One region of the Thermoanaerobacter sp. YS13 genome, then DNA from elsewhere that is predicted to be linked to it. Evidence: riboswitches for the same ligand, from Rfam matches in the RefSeq annotation. Region 1 holds a riboswitch; the other holds the start of a gene.
The links. A riboswitch is a leader RNA that binds a small molecule or an ion and turns the genes downstream of it on or off. The one in region 1 is predicted to bind fluoride.
Positions count from the first base shown of each region.

Region 2: another riboswitch for fluoride. It lies ahead of THYS13_RS14970 (DNA mismatch repair protein MutS); the one in region 1 lies ahead of THYS13_RS05505 (cation:proton antiporter).

Region 1 covers NZ_JOOI01000001.1:1,063,871-1,070,701, reverse strand. The annotation lists gene THYS13_RS05520 (LacI family DNA-binding transcriptional regulator) at 1-542, shown strand, start outside; gene THYS13_RS14240 (hypothetical protein) at 756-905, shown strand; gene THYS13_RS05515 (hypothetical protein) at 933-1,358, shown strand; gene THYS13_RS05510 (class I SAM-dependent methyltransferase) at 1,376-2,005, opposite strand; fluoride riboswitch at 2,222-2,281, shown strand; gene THYS13_RS05505 (cation:proton antiporter) at 2,465-3,601, shown strand; gene THYS13_RS05500 (universal stress protein) at 3,594-4,016, shown strand; gene THYS13_RS05495 (dynamin family protein) at 4,107-5,870, shown strand; gene THYS13_RS05490 (DUF5320 domain-containing protein) at 6,019-6,378, shown strand; gene THYS13_RS05485 (NifB/NifX family molybdenum-iron cluster-binding protein) at 6,573-6,831, shown strand, end outside.
Region 2 covers NZ_JOOI01000002.1:731,018-737,848, reverse strand. The annotation lists gene THYS13_RS11370 (DNA mismatch repair protein MutS) at 65-1,558, opposite strand; partial or broken gene THYS13_RS14970 (DNA mismatch repair protein MutS) at 1,555-3,083, opposite strand; fluoride riboswitch at 3,153-3,226, opposite strand; gene THYS13_RS11360 (ClC family H(+)/Cl(-) exchange transporter) at 3,472-5,037, shown strand; gene THYS13_RS11355 (hypothetical protein) at 5,116-5,781, opposite strand; gene THYS13_RS11350 (hypothetical protein) at 5,813-6,520, opposite strand; gene THYS13_RS11345 (hypothetical protein) at 6,510-6,734, opposite strand.

The DNA.
Region 1 (6,831 bases):
ATTCCAATATACCTTATGTAGCTTCAGACAATTATAAAGGTGGAATTTTGGCTACAAAACTTTTGATACAAAAGGGATGTAAAAAAATCGCTCACATAAGCGGACCATTGATTTTGAATACACCGGCTAATAACCGTTATAAAGCGTTTAAAGAGGTAGCAACACAAGAGAATGTTGAGTATTTTGTTGTAGAAACAAAGTTAAATAGATTTGAAATAGAAGAATATAAAAAAATAGTAAGAGGCCTTTTTAAAGAACATCCAGACATTGATGGTATATTTGCCAGCAGTGACTTAATCGCTGCTTCTGTAATAAGTGTGGCTAAAGAGTTAAATAAAAAAATACCTCAGGATTTGAAAATTGTAGGTTATGATGATATAAATGTTGCTAATTTGGTAGTTCCCTCTTTAACAACCGTAAGACAACCAATTAAAGAAATAGCAAGAAAAGCTATTGAACTGATATTACGCCAAATAGATGGTGAAAAGGTGGAAAAAGAAAATATTTTGCCTATAACTCTGATAGAGAGGGAGACTACGTAATTTTGAACTTTCTTGACTTTTTTATTCAATTAAATGTATAATTTTGTGTGCTGGCCCAAACATTAGCTTAAATGGAATATACCATATTTATAAATTTCTGACTTTGCCAACAAGCATAGGCTTCCATACTAATGTGGAGGCCTATATTTATTATTCAGTACAAGCACAAGACAAACTATAAAATCATATATAAAAATGAGTATATAAAATTTTATGAAAAGAGTGATCGCTATGAAAGAAGAAAAAGAAGGATTAAATGCTTATTTGCTTGTAATTGTACTTTCGTTGATTCTCTATTTCGGTTTGGGTTATGCAAAACCTGAAGAGCCAGCGATAATAATTTTTCCACTGCCAATAAGATGACATAAAAGTTATAGGGGGAGAAAATACATGTTTTCATCGGATAATTTAGAATCCCAATTGAAAGATTTGCTATTAAAGCTAGGATTAAGGGAAAATAGCGAAGAGAATGGTCAAAAAGAAAATAAGGAGGAGGATAAAGATGAAGAAGGTGGAGAACATCCTGATGTAGATGGAGGGAAAGGTGATAAAGGGAATGGGGAAAATGGTGAAAAAGATAATACAGGTGGAAAAGGAGGAGATGAAAAAAAGAAGGGAGTCTTAACCCCTTCACAGATAATGGTTATTTTAGGTATACTTAGTGGAGCTTTGGAACCTATCTCAATAATTGTGGATAGAAATCAAAATGTGCAAATTGTTTTATCAGGTACATTGATAGAAAAAATAGAATCAAAAGAGGATACGCAACCCAAAGAAGGGGATTTTTTAGACAACGTAATAAAAGCTTTGTTTTAAAAAGTGTAGTTCAAATATCATTTTTTAGCGCTTATTACTATGAAGGAGCCTTTGCCAAAGCCATATCTTACAGGTTCTTTTTCTTTTATTTCATCAAGTTTTTTAAAAATGGTCTGTGAGAAATTGAAATTTTTAAATCCTGCTTCGTAAAGCAATTCAACTATTTCACTTGTAGAATAAAACGTTGCTTCTTTGTAAAATAGACTTTTTTCTTTATTTGCTTGATATATTTTGCCAATTGTGCTCTCTCTATCTACAAAGCCTATTAAAATCGTACCGCTATTTTTAAGTACTCTAAAACATTCTTTGAAGGATTTTAGCACATCGTCTACAAAACATACAGTCGTCACCATTAAAACAAGGTCAAAAGAGTTGTCTTCAAACGGAAGATTTTCTGCTACTCCATCTACCACATTAAGACCCCGTTCTAAAGCAATTTTTCTCATTTGATAAGAAGGTTCTACTCCGCTTTTTATACCTAGAGGTACTGCAAACTTTCCAGTTCCGATTCCTACTTCCAACCCTTTTTCAAATTTCGGCATAAGCAATTTTACAGCATCTAATTCCGATTGATAGGCGTATTCATTTTTTTCAAACCATTCTTCATATCTGTCAAAATGTTTTTCAAAAGCAGATATTTTAGGCATAATTTCTCATCCTTTCTGAAACTTTTTTCTACTTTTTCTTCTTGCCTTTCAAAACTCATAGGTTTATTCTTTGAAAGTTACACTTTAAAAGTCAGACACACTCTTTAATAAATCTTTCCTTGATTTCATTATATCATATAACAGAAATATACGCATATCTTTAGCTTTTACTATCTTGCAAAGTTTTTACATTTTGGGTATAATGATATTGACAATTGTATAAAAAGTGATGGAACTCACTTCAACCGCCGAAAGGCTGATAGTTCCTACTTGGTGTAAAAGCCAGTAGGAACTATTTTGCTTTTTAGGGGGTGATAGTAAAAAGGGGATGGATATTGAGTGCTATAAAATTATTACAGCGATGGAGCTCGCTTAATGCACTAAGATGCTGATAGCTCCTACCATAAATACACCAAAATATTAAATAAGAGAAAATAATGCAATTAGGAGGTTATACCAATGTGGCTGACTTACAGTTGGTGGTTGGGTTTGGCTTTATTAGCAGGATTAATTGCAGATTGGACAGGTATATCAATATCATTAATTGAGATTTTGGTAGGGGTTATTGCTGGTAATTATTTAGGATTTCAAACGAATGATTGGGTAAATTTTTTGGGAGGTGTTGGGAGTATTTACTTGACGTTTTTAGCTGGGGCAGAAGTTGATCCAGTAGTTTTAAAGTCGAAATTTAAAGAAAGTATCACAATAGGGATTTTAGCTTTTATTTTCCCTTTTGCAGGAGCATTTGCTTTTACTTACTTTGTGGCGGGATGGACATTGCAAGCATCTGAAATCGCGGGTATTGCCCTTTCAACAACTTCCGTTGCAGTAGTATATGCTGTAATGGTGGAAAGCGGACTTAATGAGAGCGAACTTGGTAAAATTATTTTAGCTGCTTGCTTTATAAATGATCTTGGAACAGTTTTAATGCTTGGAATTTTGTTTGCGAACTATAATAAATGGATGCTATTGTTTATAGTTGTTACAGCATTAATAACTGGGCTTATGCCCTCTGTTACAAAAGAATTCTTTAAAGTATATGGCAATAAAGTAGGTCAGTTGGAGATAAAATATTTATTTTTCCTGGTGTTTTTAACAGGTGGTTTAGCGTCAATGGCAAATAGTGAAGCTGTACTTCCAGCGTATATACTTGGGTTAGCAGTGTCAGGGTTTTTTATGAAAGAAAAAAATCTGTTGTTCCGTATGCGTTCGATAGTATTTGCAATTTTTACACCTTTTTACTTTTTAAAAGCAGGATTGTTTGTTTCTATTCCAGGTGTAATCTCAAATATTCTATTGATTGTAATACTGTTTTTAATTAAAATTGCAACAAAATATATAGGTGTTAAACCTACTACTTTGATGTTTAAATTCTCTAAAAGAGAAGGAACGTATACCACACTTCTAATGTCTACAGGACTTACTTTTGGAACAATTTCAGCAATGTTTGGATTATCTCATAAAATAATAACAGTAGACCAATATACTGTTCTTGTTACTGTAGTTATTTTAAGCGCAATTATACCCACCTTGATTGCAGAAAGGTTTTACAGGCCAGAAACAGATAATTTAATTGGAGGTGGAGAAAATGTTTAAAAGAATTTTACTCGCATATGATGGCTCAGAATACGCAAATAAAGCCTATGAATATGTTTTGAAATTAGCGCAAATAAATGGTGGCTGTGAGGTGTATTTAATTTCAGTTGCCAATATCCCGGAATTTGTAAATTCGAGAGATGAAGTGGATGAAGCTTTAAATGCAGCAAAATTATATTATGGAAAAATTCTTGGCAATGCGAGAAAATTGGCTAATGAAAAGGGGATAAAAATATTTACAGAGGTGATACCAGGTCATCCTGTAGATTCAGTAATTCGCTTTGCAGAAAAGCATGAGTGTGATTTGATTGTTGTAGGGGAGAAAGGTACCAGCGGTGTAAGAAGGTATATTATTGGTAATGTAGCAGAAAATATAGCAAGGCATGCAAAATGTTCTGTTCTCATTGTGAAGTAGAATGCAATAACTTATATAGAAGGAATCGAAATTCAGGTATGGTTACTCCATATCTGAATTTCGATTATATTGTGGCTAGGAGGTGAGGTTATGAAGAAACAATATGACCAGATTAAAAAAAGTTTAGATGTGATATTTGAAAAAATAGAAAGAATATCAAAAGATATCAATATTAAAGCAGTAGGAGAATCTGTTTCAGAAGTTAAAAATAAATTTTGCAATAATATTTTTTATCTTGTGATATTAGGACAATTTAAAAGAGGAAAATCAACATTTACTAATTATATGTTAGGAGCTGATATACTTCCAACAGGTGTTGTTCCTTTAACATCTGTTATAACAAAAATCCAATATAGCACTGATATATGGGCAAAAGTTCTATATGATGATGGCAGAAGTGAAAATATTGACATTAAAGAATTGGATTTGTATTGCACAGAAAAAAACAACCCTAAAAACATAAAAGGAGTTAAGGAAATACATATAGGGTATCCTTTTGAGTTTATAAGTAATGACGTAGTAATCATAGATACACCGGGAATTGGTTCAGTCTATAAACATAATACAGATGTTGCATATAGTTATATAAATAAAGCTGATGCTGTAATTTTTTTGCTTTCAGTAGACCCTCCTATAAGTGAACTGGAAAAGGAGTTTTTGTCTAAAATTTCTGAAAATGTTAATAAAATATTTTTTGTTTTAAATAAAATTGACTATGTAAATGAAATGGAGTTAAAGGAAATAATCAATTTTAATGAAAATATTGTAAGAGAAATTACAAAGAATGATAACATTTCTATTTATCCAGTTTCTGCTAAATTGGCATTAGAAGGCAAAATATCAAAAGATAATAAAGCAATTGAAAAGAGTGGAACTCAAAAGCTGGAAAATGATTTGCAGAATTTTTTAATAAAAGAAAAAGAAAAAGTGTTGCTTGAAAGCTATGCCAAAAATATTGAAAGAATTATTTCGATGTGCCAAACTTTTTTTGAAAGCAGTATAAAATTGAAACAAATTCCATTAGAGCGTCTTGAATCTAATATAAAATCTTTTGAGAACTTTATTAAAGAAGTTGAAAAAAGTAAAAAAGAAATATCATTATTGTTTCAAGGAGATATGAAAAATATTTTACAGAATTTTGATAAAAAGATGGAAGAATATAAACAGTTTATCAGTATAAGAGTATCAGAAAAGATAAAAGAATATTACCACAGTATTCGTGACTTTAGTCGAATTAATCAGAAAAAAGAGCTTGAAAAGTACCTCGAAAGAGCTATTATAGAAGAATTTGAAAAATTAAAAGGTCATATTGAAAGAGACATTGAAGAACAGTATAGTAAAGCTTTGTCTAATTATCTTTTAAGGCTCAATGCAGTCATTGATGAAATAAAAACAGTAGCAAACGAATTGTTCGGCATAAATCTGGAATATTTTAGAAGCGTAGGTGGTATTACGGCAGAGAGTAAGTTTACATACAAGATAGGATATGATGTTGGTGCATTGGAAATAGACCCTGTGTATTTTACCTATTTTTTGCCTAAAAAATTTGCTGGAAAAATTATTTTAAAAAGGATTTTAGATAGAGTAGACATTGATGTTGACAGAAACATAGGTCGTATTCGTTATGATTTATTAACAAGGATTGAAGAAAGTTTTAGTGAATTTGAAAAAGATATGAATTTTAAATTACAGACGATTTATGATACTGTAAAAGAACTACTTGCTAAGTCAATAAAGGATTATAAATTTGATAGAGATAGCTTCGAAAGAGAAAAAGCTTATTATCAGACATTGCTAAAAGATATTGAAAAAATACGTGAAGAATTAGAGCATGTTTTAAATATGTTGAAATAATATAGTGAAGTATATAAATGAAAGAATTTAAAAATTCAACAATAAAAAATATTTTTTTGGGTAAAATATTATTGACATAAGTTCATAACAGTGATATTATATAACTAGGTAATGGTCATATGACCAAAATAAAAGAGGAGGGATTGATATGCCAAGAGGAGATGGAACAGGTCCAATGGGTTTAGGCCCAAGAACAGGAAGAGGCTTAGGATATTGTTCAGGATATAATGTACCTGGTTATTTAAATCCTGTAGGAGCATACTGGGGATTTGGCAGAGGCTTCGGTTGGTTTGGCAGAGGAAGAGGATTTAGACATATGTACTATTTAACAGGACTTCCTGGTTGGGCAAGAGGATGGTATGGTTATGGGTATCCTCAATATCCTGGCTACAATATAAATGAAAAAGATGTTTTAAGTGCCGAAGCAAAATATTTGGAAGACCAATTAAAATATATAAAAGAAAGATTGGACCAATTAGAGAAAAAAGACGATAAAAAAGAGGAATAATTAGTTTTAAAAGTCGCAGTCACGCAAGTGGCTGCTTATTTTTATGCTTTAATTTGATATAATTTGGCTAAAGTGTTATAGTAAAACAGATTAAGTGCGCTTTTTGTTTAATAAATTTATTGACATATGACAAAAATAATAATATATTAATAAATGTAAGTAACATATGTCAATAATGAAATGGAGGATGCAATATGAAAATAGCTATTTCCTCAGAAGGAAAAACTCTTGAAGCTAAGGTGGATTCAAGATTTGGACGAGCTCAATATTTTATTATAGTTGATAGTGAGACAATGGATTATAAAGTTATTGACAACGCTGCAGTAGCCCAAAGCAGTGGTGCGGGCACTAAAGCGGCACAGACTCTTATAGATGAAGGTGTACAAGTTCTCATCTCAAGCAGTGTAGGACCAAACGCTATGGAAGTATTTAAAGCAGCAGAAATTCCAGTAT
Region 2 (6,831 bases), on a different contig from region 1:
AAAGGCTTTAAATTACTCAGAAAAAGGTTTCTTAACAATTTGTTCCTAAATAAATTTAATAGCCTTATCCAAAAATCTTTTTATACAAATCTTCACCATAACTTGTTTGTAATGGTTCGCCTTCGACTATTTTAAAAGTACGCTTACCGTCCTCTCTTCTTTCAGCTCGCAAAAAAATGACATTCTCCAGTTTTTTATTATAAAAACTATAGGCAAATTCAAACAAATGTGTCACAAAAAAGATTTTAATGCGTTTTTCAATCAATGCAGTAATTATTTGCCTTGCAATTTCCGAACCTTCTCTTTCATTTGTCGCGGCAAATGATTCATTAAATAGTACCATGGAATTTGGCTTTATATTGTCTACTATATCACTCATCCTGCTAAGCTCTTCATCAAGCTTTCCACTTTTCATGGTAGCATCTTCTTTTCGTTTATAGTGGGTGAAAATCCCATCACATATGTTGGCAGAAAAATATTCGGCTGGCACAAACATACCACATTGCATCATCAACTGGGCCAAACCTATGCTTCGCAAAAAGGTAGATTTACCCCCTTGGTTAGCACCTGTAATTATTGCTAGGTCTTTATTATCAGCATTTAAATCGTTGCCGACGACTTTTTGTTTCATTGTCAAAGCCAAACAAGCATCATATAATCCTTTAAAAGAATGCCTGCGTTCACTGGATACTACCGGAATAGGGAAAGACACCGGCTCTCCAATTTGGGCAAGTTGCTCATATAAATTCAAACAGCCAATGTAAAAAGCCAATTCAGTCCGCAATATGTTAAAAAAACTGAGAATATGATCAGCAGACTGAGCAATGGCATTTGCCACAAGGTTGATTCCTCTGTCTTTTAAGTCAGATAAAGCTCTTGCACCGCTTTCATCGCGCTCACTTATATAAAAAGTATAAGCATCCGGTCTTTTTAAAAAAATCCTGTCTATTAGACTTTGTTTTTTATCCTCCCGTTTGCGAAGAATATAATTGACACCTTTGTTGCCTTTACCCAACTCAGCACTGATCAAAATTCCATCGCGAAATTCCAGTTCTTTTAAATGATTTTGGACATTTTCAAAATATTCATCATTAAGTTCTTTTTTGAGCATTGCAAAAAACCTTTTAAAACCCTCTGATTCGAATTTATCGGCATGTTGGTCAGCAATACTCTTTAGTTTTTTCAGCATTCCAATAAACATATGCAATACATCCATTGAACTATGAAGTATAGCTGCAGGGTACCTGGTGAAAATGCTAAAATAATACTTTTTCTCGTTTTCAATTGCTTCTACCGCTATATCATAGATATTCCTAACAATAGAAGAATTTTTTAGAGAATCCTTCAAAACATCTTGGCGATATAATATTGTATCCAGATTACTATACACACTGGATAAAACATATTTTTTTGCCACTTCAAATAAAAAATTATCACCACGGGACATAGCATTGAACAAAGTGTTTAATTCCAAATCTTGTATCAATGCTTCTTCGTCCGCGGACAATTTTTGTTCCAGGTCAAAATCATGATCTCTATACATAAGTAAAACTTTCATAATTTCATCCTCTCCTTTAAGCAGTTATACGTTAGCCTGTATTTTTCAGCAATTGATATAGCGTATGAAAGCCCATCAGGCGGTCTTCTAACAATTTTATATGTGCGCAGTGCCGGATTCTCAGGAACTATCGTACTGACCATACTTACAATCTTTTCGCTTAAGAATGCTAATTCATCTATAAATGTTACCCAAACGCACAGCACATCTAATTGTATTATTTTTCCCATTATCTTCTTACTTAAAAATAATGCGTCTTTTGCTGTGGTAGATGTGAAAATTTCATTCATTATTATAATACTGTTTGATGTGGCCTGGGCAAGAATATTGTAAATTCTAAACAATTCATCTTCCAGTTTTCCACGAAGATCTTTAATATTTTCTTCCTTTTCAAAATGTGTAAATAGTTTATCAAAAAGAAAGAGTTGAGCTTCCCTTCCGGGAACAGGGCAGCCTATACTGGCCAAATAATGCAATTGTCCAAAAGTGCGTGCAAATGTTGTTTTGCCTCCCTGGTTCGGACCGGTAATTACAAATATACGCTCTTTACCTTTTAAATAAAAATCATTACAAACAACGACCGAATTTTCGTTGATGAGTTTATAAGCCAGAGCTAAATCAAATCCTTCGTAATTATAAACTTCCTTACATTTATTTGTGGATAACAAAATTTTAGTCCAGTGCGCTTGAATAGTGCCATATATTCCAAATAAGCAATATAAAATTGTACTTCCCTATCAAAAGTAGCTATTGTCTCATCTAAATAATCACTATTTTTCATACAATAATTATCAAGATTAGAAAATATATCAGGATATAACTGAGCTACTAAATCCAATATTTTTGCTTCGACATGGTTCATATCTGGCCAATCAGAAAATTTGATTTTATAATCCTTTGCTGCTTCCTGTTTGAATTTTTCAAACGTTTTTTCTACTTCTGTACTGTAATCAATTTCAGATTCATATTTACGAACTGTCACACGGTTACCTTTTATTAACAAGCAATATTTCACTGTAGACAAATCAGCTTTAAGTTTTTTCGTTTCACTCAGTAGCAGCTGAAAACGGTCAGAATTGATATAATCCATCAAATATTGACGAAATGCTAAAAAACCACGAGATTTTAACTCTACAGAAGACAAGTCTTCTACTAAATCAGTAATTGCATCGCAGTAGATTTCTACAGCATCCAAAAGCCATCTGTCTTTCTGGTATTTGTAGTAAAGTTTGTCTGCTTGAGCAAGGTGTTTGCGCATTTCTTGCATTTTTTCCGCAAATGATTTTATATCCTCAAGCAAAACTTCATTTTCAAGGTCTTGCATTATTTCATGGCGATACTTGATAGTATCAATATCGTTTAAATGAGTGTAAAAAAACGGTTTTAAATTATATTCTTCTTTGCCTCTTGTTATGACATCTACAATTTGATCAAGATTTAAGTCAACAAAAAAATCAGGTGCTTCAAATGTTTCTTTTTTTACCCCATCTTCGTTTTTTTGAAATAATATGCTATGAAAAGGCATAAGAAAGCACCTCTCTTTCAAAGTTGTAGGCAAATGCACTAATATAAAAAAGCTGACAACCCCTACGTTTTTACCGTAGAAGCCATCAGCTGTTTATCAGCAGTTCGGATTTTCCAAAAGGGGGCTTCATCCCTTTTTAAATATTATATCACTTTTTTATGAAGCCTGCAAGAATTATATGGAAATTTGCTACAAAGCATAATGTTTATGTTTATTTGTTTAAAATAAAAAGATTTTTATATTGTTTTATATCCAGATTTTGTAATACTTCTTATTATTCTATATGTAAACTCAACAATATAAAATACTTGATATCATTATTTCGTAGTATAATGATAATATGAGAAAAATAAATATTCATTCATTTTATGTTTTGGGAGGGATTTTATTGAATAAAGGTAAAAGTATAACATTCAATACTTTAATACATTGGGAAGAATTTCGCAAGCGTATTATAGTTGAAGGCATTATAACAGGTTTTTTTGTTGGAATGATTATTGCTATTTTAAGATATATTCTTGAAAAAACAAATATTCTTGTAATAAGTGTATACAAAATTCTTCATACAAATCCTTACCCGTTAATTGGCTGGATAATTTTCCTTTCTCTAATAGGCTTACTATTGGGTATAATAGTGAAAAAAGAACCTATGATAAGCGGTAGCGGTATACCTCAAGTTGAAGGCATGATTATCGGTTATATAAAAGTTAATTGGTTACGAGTTTTATTGCTAAAGCTCATAGGTACTATTTTAGCGATAGGTGCAGGACTTTCTTTAGGACGCGAAGGTCCATGTGTGCAAATTGGTTCTTCAATCGGGCAAGGAATAAGTAGGTTGTTTGGTAGATTTAGAGTTGAAGAAAAATACCTTCTTACATGCGGAGCTAGTGCAGGGCTTGCAGCAGCTTTTAATGCACCACTTGCAGGAGTTATTTTTGCTCTTGAAGAACTGCATAAAAATTTCTCACCATTGGTACTTGTATCTAGTATGGTTTCATCACTTACATCAACTTTTGTAGCTGGTGAACTATTAGGAATCAAACCTATTTTTAATCTGAAAAATCTAGCAGTAATGCCGCTTAATAATTATCTTTATCTTATTTTACTTGGAATTATCGTTGGATTATGTGGAATCGTATTTAATAAAACCCTTTTAAAGACTCAAGATATATACAACATGTTAAAAATAAAATCACATATGAAGCCAATAATACCTCTTATTATATCCGTTGCAGTTGGACTATGGGTACCTATGGCACTTGGGGGCGGTGAGGGTCTTGTCGATACATTAAGCAATAATAGTTTTAGTTTAAAATTTCTAATTTTGCTATTAATTGTTAAATTTTTATTTACGATGGTAAGCTATGGCTCAGGTGTACCAGGAGGTATTTTTATGCCCCTCCTTATAATAGGTTCACTGATTGGCAACATATATGGAACTGTCATAATTAACATAATGCACATAAACCCTATTTATATCAAAAATTTTATTGTATTTGCTATGGCAGGATATTTTGCTGCTATAGTTAGGGCACCGATAACAGGTAGTTTGCTTGTAACTGAAATGACCGGTTCATTTAGTCATTTGTTAGCCCTAAGCACTGTTTCTATAGCGGCATATCTTTCATCAGATTTGTTCTCAAATATGCCGATTTATGAATCTTTGTTAGAACGTCTGCCGATAAAGAAAGAACAAAAATCTATAACTGCCAATAAAAAAAGAAAGACGATTTTCGAAATGCCTGTCTGTGTAGGCTCAAGTTTAGACGGCAAAAAATTAAAGGATATTAGCTTGCCCCAAAATTGCTTACTTGTTGGCATAAAGAGGGGAACGCATGAATTAATACCAAAGGGAAATACGAAAATTCTAGCCGGCGATTATCTAGTAGTCCTTGCAGATGAAGATAAAGCTACAGAAATTAGAGAAATTTTATTGAATATGACACAGAGGTAAACAAATCTTAAATAGACACGGGGAGAGTTCTTATAGTTTGATTTTTCAAACAAGAAGAACTCTCCCCTTTGTACTCTGTTAATTATTGTACAGAAGCTCTGTAATCACCCATTTACCTTTTATTTTCTCTACAAGCATTACCAATTTTTTAATATCTCCATAGGGGTCCGCCGGGTTGACCTCGTAAGAATCTGTAAAAACATGCACATAGTAAAAGTATCCTTTTCTATCTCTGAGAACAGTTTCATCGGGATTAGCAGGTTCCACTTTGTAATAATAGGTATACTCTTCTTCTTTATAATCGCTATAAAGGGCCTTTTTTACTCTATCGCTCAAATAAGAGTATACCGTGTTATCCCTGATTTTCCCAGTCAGATGGTAATAATCGGCTTCCCTCAAAACTTTTTTAATTATTTGATAGTGCTTATGTCTTTCCGATTTTGCGGTATCCAAATCAGTTTCCATCGTAGAGTTATTTATATCTTTTTCCTCAATTACAGGAAGAACTGATTCTATGTCCATTAGAAATTTCTTTTTATTTCCCAGTATTCGCTTTTTATTATCATACAAGAACTTTAAGAGTTTTTCCTGGTCCTCTTGAATATTTCTCTGTTGTTCGGGATTTAGTGAATTCGCCTCTTTGCTATCTGTTCTATCAGGTCCTTTTATCTCAACAATGATATAAATTAAAGGGAAGATTAAAAAGATGACCAAAATGACAAATATTAAATTTCTCACTCTCACATCGTCTTCCCCCTTATTATTAAAAATAAACTCATCTATAAAGCAATAAAAATTGAGGTATCGCTTTACCATCTTCACTTTGTACCCAGGTTAGAATGTCATAGTAAATTGTTGGTCCGCTTATAATTGGAATATTTATAAGTTGAGTGTTATTTTTCAAAATATTATAAACTTTCATGCTGCTGTTATTACTATACCATGTAACATAGTCTTTATTTAAGGAGACAGCCCACACTTCACTACTATATGTTGGAATTTCTATCTTTTTTTTACTTTTAATATTGTAAAGTATGGCTTTCTTATTTTTTTCTACCCACACAACATTGTCTCCCCATATATTTGAAAAAGCACCTTGATCAGATAATTTTAAAGTTTTATTTTCTGCAATACTATACAAATACACTCCGCCAATATCTTCTTGTCCAGATATTTTTGACTCATCCCAAACTATATAATTTCCATATATGTGAGGACCACTAAAATGATAATTATCATTCCCTTTTAAAGTTTGTATTATTTTCTGTTTGTTCTCTTTTAAATCATATAAAAATATTGAACTTGACTTATTATCTCCATCTGATTCATAAGTTGACCATACAAGCTTTCCGTTGTTGGATAAATGTGGTTCAACACTAAACTGATTATTTAAAACATCATCTTCACCAAATTTACTTTTTGCAATCATTTTCACATCTTGGGTATTTAAATCTTTAATGTATATTCTCCAGTCATCTCCCACATTCCCATATTATCTGATGCTTCAACCATATCGCAAGCAATACCTTCTTTTTATAAGGGTCAAAACCAACAGGAAATTGTTTTTCTTTAAGTGAAACAACTTTGTTTATATCTATATCTATCTCATCATTTACTTTGGTATTTGCCTTTATGCCACAAGAAGAAAATGCAATGGAAATGATTAATAACCATAAAACTATAAGAACTTTTTTCAATGCTTTTCATCTCCTTTCAATACTATCTTCCTCTTTTATTTCATTATAACTTTTTAAATGTTAAAATTTATTAAAAAATTATTAAGTTTTGGTTACA